Regions from separate parts of the Oceanobacillus sp. FSL K6-0251 genome, predicted to be linked through region 3. Evidence: riboswitches for the same ligand, from Rfam matches in the RefSeq annotation. Region 3 holds a riboswitch; each other region holds the start of a gene.
The links. A riboswitch is a leader RNA that binds a small molecule or an ion and turns the genes downstream of it on or off. The one in region 3 is predicted to bind S-adenosylmethionine.
Positions count from the first base shown of each region.

Region 1: another riboswitch for S-adenosylmethionine. It lies ahead of MKY45_RS17375 (methionine ABC transporter ATP-binding protein); the one in region 3 lies ahead of MKY45_RS21405 (iron-containing alcohol dehydrogenase family protein).
Region 2: another riboswitch for S-adenosylmethionine. It lies ahead of MKY45_RS03735 (homocysteine S-methyltransferase family protein); the one in region 3 lies ahead of MKY45_RS21405 (iron-containing alcohol dehydrogenase family protein).

Region 1 covers NZ_JBBORS010000001.1:3,493,022-3,495,287, reverse strand. Annotated here, with positions in the region: gene MKY45_RS17385 (toprim domain-containing protein) at 1-220, shown strand, start outside; gene MKY45_RS17380 (thioredoxin family protein) at 365-685, shown strand; SAM riboswitch class I at 826-925, shown strand; gene MKY45_RS17375 (methionine ABC transporter ATP-binding protein) at 1,054-2,076, shown strand; gene MKY45_RS17370 (methionine ABC transporter permease) at 2,069-2,266, shown strand, end outside.
Region 2 covers NZ_JBBORS010000001.1:739,490-741,755, forward strand. Annotated here, with positions in the region: gene MKY45_RS03730 (hypothetical protein) at 1-282, opposite strand, end outside; SAM riboswitch class I at 678-778, shown strand; gene MKY45_RS03735 (homocysteine S-methyltransferase family protein) at 896-1,948, shown strand; gene MKY45_RS03740 (cyclase family protein) at 1,975-2,266, shown strand, end outside.
Region 3 covers NZ_JBBORS010000001.1:4,388,521-4,390,786, forward strand. Annotated here, with positions in the region: gene MKY45_RS21390 (YibE/F family protein) at 1-358, shown strand, start outside; gene MKY45_RS21395 (YolD-like family protein) at 435-710, opposite strand; gene MKY45_RS21400 (hypothetical protein) at 707-922, opposite strand; SAM riboswitch class I at 1,175-1,291, shown strand; gene MKY45_RS21405 (iron-containing alcohol dehydrogenase family protein) at 1,389-2,266, shown strand, end outside.

The DNA.
Region 1 (2,266 bases), 900 kb from region 3:
ATATTATCATTTGGACGATACAGATGTATTTATTCTGGTGGACGAGGATGATTCGGGAATGAAACTCCGAAAACAGCTAGCCAGGGAACTGCCGCACGCAGAGCATATTTATGTAAGCAGTGAATTTCGTGAGGTTGCCGCCACCCCAAAAAGAATGTTGGCAAGTATTCTGGCAGGAAAACGCATTGGAATCAATCTCAATTACCTTGCAAAATGGTAACGTAAAACGTTAAAATAAGAATGGATTCTATTCGCCGAGGAAATAAATAAGGAAAGATGCGAAGTCGTTTTATACGCAATCAGTGTAATCCTTTCACTCAGCATATATTATTTTATGGGAAGAAAAAGATTGAGGGGAATGAACTTGAAACAGTTTAGTGGAGAAGAAAAGAATCATCAACGATTCATACTATATATTTATACACCATTTTGCGGGACATGTACGGTAGCCCGCGCTATGCTTGAAAAAATAGAAAGACTGCATAAAACTGATATATTTACGGAGATGAACGCGTCCATGCACCCTGATTTTATGCAGTCTCATCAAGTCGAAAGCGTGCCATGTCTTGCATTTATGGAAAACGGTAAAATGATTGAGAAAGTGTACACGTTTCAATCGACAGCAAATATTTATCAGTATTTGATGAAATACAAACCGGAATTATTCACAGCAATAAACAACTAAGTTTTTTCTGTACAAGAGGACGGTTCAATATACGAGAAGCAGCAGATTCCACAGAAACCTGAGTGAATGGCTAGGGATTGTGATTGACAAGGCACAAATGGCATGCTACTATAATGGCACTTCATTTAAAAATAGGCAAACTCTTATCAAGAGCGGTGGAGGGACTGGCCCATTGAAACCGCGGCAACCTTCAATCATTGAAAAGGTGCCAATTCCTGCAGGAAACTGTAAAGATAAGGGAGCAATGGACGATATTGTGTATAATAAAGCGTCTTTCTGTTCTCTTGCAGAAAGACGCTTTTTCAATGAAGAGAAAAGTAAATCGTACACAATAAAATAGGTTTGTACACATATAGGAGTGAAATAAAGTGATATCCATTGAAGGATTGAAGAAAATATTCTCTTTAGAAAAAAAAGATATTGTCGCTGTTGATAATTTAAATCTTAACGTAGCAGATGGAGATATCTATGGCGTCATCGGATACAGCGGGGCAGGGAAAAGTACTTTTGTCCGCTTGATTAACAGGCTGGAAGAACCGACGACAGGTACGATAAAAATCGGTGATCAGGTTATTACCTCCTTATCGAAAAAGGATTTGCGTATCGCCAGGCAGGATATTGGAATGATATTCCAGCATTTTAATCTGCTCTGGTCCCGGACAGTCGCTGAAAATATAGAATTTCCGCTTGAGATTTCCGGTGTGGAGAAAAGCGACCGGAAAAAGCGGGTGCTGGAATTGATTGAATTAGTAGGCTTGGCAGGAAAGGAAAATGCCTATCCGGCACAGTTAAGCGGCGGACAAAAGCAGCGGGTCGGAATTGCAAGAGCATTGGCGAATTCACCGAAAGTCCTGCTTTGTGATGAAGCGACCTCCGCACTTGATCCGGAAACAACGAATCAAATCCTGCGTTTATTGCAGGATATTAATGAAAAGCTGGGTCTAACCATTATTTTGATTACCCATGAAATGCATGTTATCCGCAAAATTTGTAATCGGGTTGCTGTGATGGAACAAGGGAAAGTGGTAGAAGAAGGAACGGTTCTCGATGTATTTACCAGACCAAAGCAGCCGGTAACGCAGAAGTTTGTTGAACAGCTGACTGGTCCGGATGAGGAAGAGGAAGACATGACAGAGTTGAAGGAAAGATATCAAGAGGGCGCGTTATTACGGATTCAGTTTTTAGGAGAAAGTGCAAATCAGACCGTAATCAGCCAGCTTGTGAAGAATTTTGATATCCATGTTAATATTTTGCAGGGGAAAATCACCCAGACACAGGTCGGGAGCTATGGGACATTGATTGTTCAGCTGATTGGAAATCAGCTGAAAGAGGCAATGCAGTACCTGGAGGAACAGGATGTTATTGAATTGGAGGTAATTCAGCATGCTTGAGGAATTATTTCCAAACGTTACGATAGAAGATTTAGTAGAAGCTTCTCAAGAAACACTTTACATGACCATTATAGCTTTAGTCGGCACAGCCATTATTGGCTTACTTTTAGGGCTGCTGTTATTTTTAACGTCGAAAGGGAACTTTTGGGAAAATCGATTGATTAATTTTGTTGTTGCAACATTTGTCAAT
Region 2 (2,266 bases), 3.6 Mb from region 3:
ATAGAAAACAGGTGTCAGCAGCTGTTTCGTACGGTTGACCCGCACAATCGTAGTGAATAAACAGAGACTGCCTAATAAGAATAAGGTAATGACTAAACCTGGACTTGCTATAAATGATTTATCTTGCTGGTCATTTCCGCCAACGCCTAAATCAGGTGATGATTGGGAATCAATCAGCATTTCATGATCGGTGAGAACGTAGCTGTGATGTACACCTGGGAATAATTGTGTCATTGGCAAAAGGATAATCATTAAAGCAATCATCAAATATCTATTCAACATCTACGCCCCCTTCCGTATGATAAATATATTTTTTGATTCGATTTCTTAAAGCGAAAGAATTAATTATACCAATAATGAAGAATAAATTCAATATAATGTCTACATGTTTTAGAATTAATTTGTATTATATGCTTATTTTTCGGGTGTGTCTATACTTTTTGAACATTTTATGAATTTTTCTCCATGAAATTAACATTCCTTTTTTTTTACGGAATTTAAACATCTGCTTAGAGATATAAAGCCGTGCGTGTTTGGAACTTCTCTCTATGATATGAGATATTTACAAGATTCATTCAAACCGATTCAAAAACCGCTGAAATATTTTTAAAATTTCTTATTGACATGGAATTCAAATAGATATATAGTTATCTACAACAAATAAATAGCAATACATTTTCTTATCCAGAGAGGTGGAGGGACTGGCCCTTCGAAGCCTCGGCAACAGACTTATAAAAGAACTGTGCCAATTCCAGTAGCGTTAGCTAGCAGATAAGAAGAGACATTGATATCGTACTCAAAACCTCTTCTTTCTGAAAGAAGAGGTTTTTTCGTGTCTATATCGACTTATCCGCAGCGAACCAAATAATTAAAAGCTTACAGGAGGAATGGAACGATGGCGAAAAGAAGTTTGGAAGAGCGATTAAAGCAAGGAACAGTTATTGCAGGGGAAGGATATTTATTTGAATTGGAGCGCAGAGGGTATTTGCAGGCGGGCTCCTTTGTACCCGAAGTAGCGCTGGATAACCCGGAAACGCTAAAGGCAGTTTATCGTGATTACATGAAAGCAGGTTCCGATGTAGTGCTTGCCTTTACATACAACGCACACCGAGAAAAAATGCGCATTATCGGTAAAGAGGACTTATTAGAGCCTCTAAATAGAAATGCTATTAAATTAGCGAAGGAAGTAGCAAAGGAACATCCGACAGAGGAAGCTCTGGTTGCAGGAAATATATCGAACACCAATATTTTTAATCCGGAAGATCAGGAATCCAAGGATAAAGTCAGAGCGATGTTTAATGAAATGGTTTCATGGTGTAAGGATGAGGATGTTGACTATATTAACGGAGAAACTTTTTATTACCATGAAGAAGCATTGATTGCTTTAGAGGAAATTAAAAAATATGATTTACCGGCAGTTATTACCTTGGGATTAATGGGTGAAAACATTTTACGTGATGGTTACACAGTGGAAGAGTCATGTAAGATTTTAGAGGATAACGGCGCCTTGGTTGTTGGGATGAACTGTTTCCGGGGGCCGGGCACGATGCAGCCGTATTTAGAAAAGATTCGTGACAAAGTAGACGGGTATGTTGGAGCACTGCCGATTCCATACCGGACAACAGAAGAGAATCCAACCTTCTTTAACTTGCCGGATGGAGGGTGCAGCTGTCATTTACCAACGGAAACAACCTTCCCGACTTCTCTGGATCCGCTATATCATAACCGCTATGAGCTGGCAGAATGGGCGAAACAAGCACATAGCATCGGCGTGAATTATATCGGTTTATGCTGTGGAGCTTCACCGGCAATGCTGCGTGCGGTTGCGGAAGCTGTCGGCATCGAAACAATTAATTCAATTTATTCTCCAGATATGCATAAACACTTTTTATTTGGTGAAGATGAAACATTGCAGGATCATATCACAGATTACAAAACAAAAGCGTAAAACAATATATTGGGAGGCGGCTTATCATGACAGTTACCAAAGAAAATGAAATCTTACACGCGTTAGAAACACTAAAATCAAAAACATGGGTAGATTTAACACATACATTCGGTCCTAATTCGCCGCATTTTGCCGCATTTAAAGATGCCGAGTTTGAAACATTATATACGCATGATGACGGGTTTTTCGCACAGCAGTTCAGTGTTTCCGGACAATATGGCACACATATTGATGCACCTATTCATTTTGTTCGTGATCAGCGCTATTTAGAGGAGCTGGATTTAAAAGAAGTTGTCCTCCCAATCGTTGTGATTGATA
Region 3 (2,266 bases):
TGTAGATACTGCCATTTCAATCACCTCTCCGATGCGTGAAATCCACGACCAGAATCCGGAAATTTCCAGAAAGAATCTATTCTTCGCCGGCATTCGTATTGGCCGTGATATTCTAGGTACAAGCACAAACACGCTATTCTTCGCCTTTTTCGGAGGGTATATGGGGCTGCTAATCTGGTTTAAGGATTTAGATTACTCTCTTGGCCAAATTATAAATGCCAAAGTGTTCAATGATGAAATGCTTGGAATCCTTATTTCGGGCCTTGGCATCGCTCTGGTTATTCCGATTGCTTCTCTGATGAGTGCATATTATTTGAAGAAGCAGAAAAAGGACATCGCGTTGGATGAGCAGAAATAGGTAAAAGCAGCCTTACGCTGTTTATGTTTAGAAATAAGCCCGAATGATTCCGCTTGGAATACATTCGGGTTTTTATCTACAATATAAAAACGTCCATTACATCATTAAACTTAATGATTGTAAAATCCTTTTGACCCAGCTTATCAACTATAGCTATGTGCTCGTCTTGATAGTTAATGCTGTCTATATATCCTTTTATATGATGAACATGACAATCCTGATAGCATTTCACTTCAATAAGCAAATTATCTTTATGTGCGATAATTAATTGAAAGCAATTCTGCTTCCGTTGCCGCTCATTTAACATTGTTTTTTCTTTCGTATTCCTTTCTTCCTGTACACCAATATTCAAGCCCCGACGCTCCTTTTTACACACCCTATGGATAAAATATTTTCTATCTTAAAGCTGCGCACCTGTTTTTTATAGTAACAATAAGCAAGAATCCTTTTATCATCTATACCTACGACGCGAATAACACGCTGCGTTACATTGTTATGGCGGTCGATATAATAGATCATGATTTTTTCCTTTTTATCCAGAGAATGATGAAGTAATCCAATCATATTTATTCCTCCAAATAAGAACTTTTGTTCTGAACATTTGTTCTTATTATATCAAAAAATAAGAAAGAGTAAACATGAAATAAATGGATGAATGTGTTTTAAAAGAAACGAGCGATAATCCGTTCAAGTATTTGGATTTTGGGACCAAAAATGGTGCTGATTAACATAATTAGCCCGCCAGCTCCCTTGCATCAAGCTATATTTGACTTTTCTCATATTTCATATTAAAATGTATCCACAGTTACATAAGAACTCTTATTGAGAGTGGCGGAGGGACTGGCCCGATGAAGCCCGGCAACCTTTCTAGAACTCGTTCTAAAAAAGGTGCTAAATCCTGCAAAGTGCATAATGTGCTTTGGAAAATAAGAGAGGACGTTTCGTAAATGAACTTATTCAACCTCTCTAGAACAAAATAGAGAGGTTTTTTATGTAGCATTTAAACACATGTAAAAGGGGTTATCTTACCATGCAAACAGTTACTGTAAAGGGATCGCCCAGCCATTATCAAATCGGTGAAGGTTCTCTGGAATACCTGATAGAAAATCTGAATGACTTGCGGGTGAAGCGGATTGCTGTAGTTGCCGGGCGTACTGCTTGGGAAAAAGCAAAACCATATCTTCCTTCTGCATTGCTGGATCAAATAGAGGAAAAAGATATACATACTGCAGATGGGCATTGCACCGTGGAACGAACTGACAGACTGGCCTCGATTTATGAAGAACAGCAAATAGATGCTGTCATCGGCATCGGCGGGGGAACAGCTCTGGATATTGCCAAAGCAGCGGCTGCCAATGCGCAAATAAAAAGTATCTTAATCCCAACGATTGCCGCCACCTGCGCAGCTTGGACGCCATTAAGCGTCTTTTATCAGGAAGATGGTGCTCATTCTCATTACACTGAGTTTCCTGAATCTAATACACTCGTAGTGGTAGAACCAGCAATTATTGCAGAAGCTCCTGTAAAATACTTAAAAGCAGGCATTGGCGATACGTTAGCCAAATTCTATGAAGCTCGCTCTCTAGTTGAAGCCTTCTACCCTGAAGGCACGCTTCCAGTCTGGCTGCAAATATCTCAATTCGCCGCTCGTGCCTGCAAGGATATTTTGCTGGATGACAGTGAAGCAGCAATCCAAGCTTGTGAGAGTAACCAAGTCACTGATGCTCTTATTCGTGTTATCGAAGCAATTATCGCAACAGGCGGTATGGTTGGCGGCTTCGGCGGAAAAGCTGGACGAATTGCAGGTGCGCATTCCATTCATAATGGGTTAACTGCTGCCCCGCAGATTGCCGATTCACTTCACGGGGAAATTGTATCCTACGGCATTTTAGCTCAGCTTGCTATCGA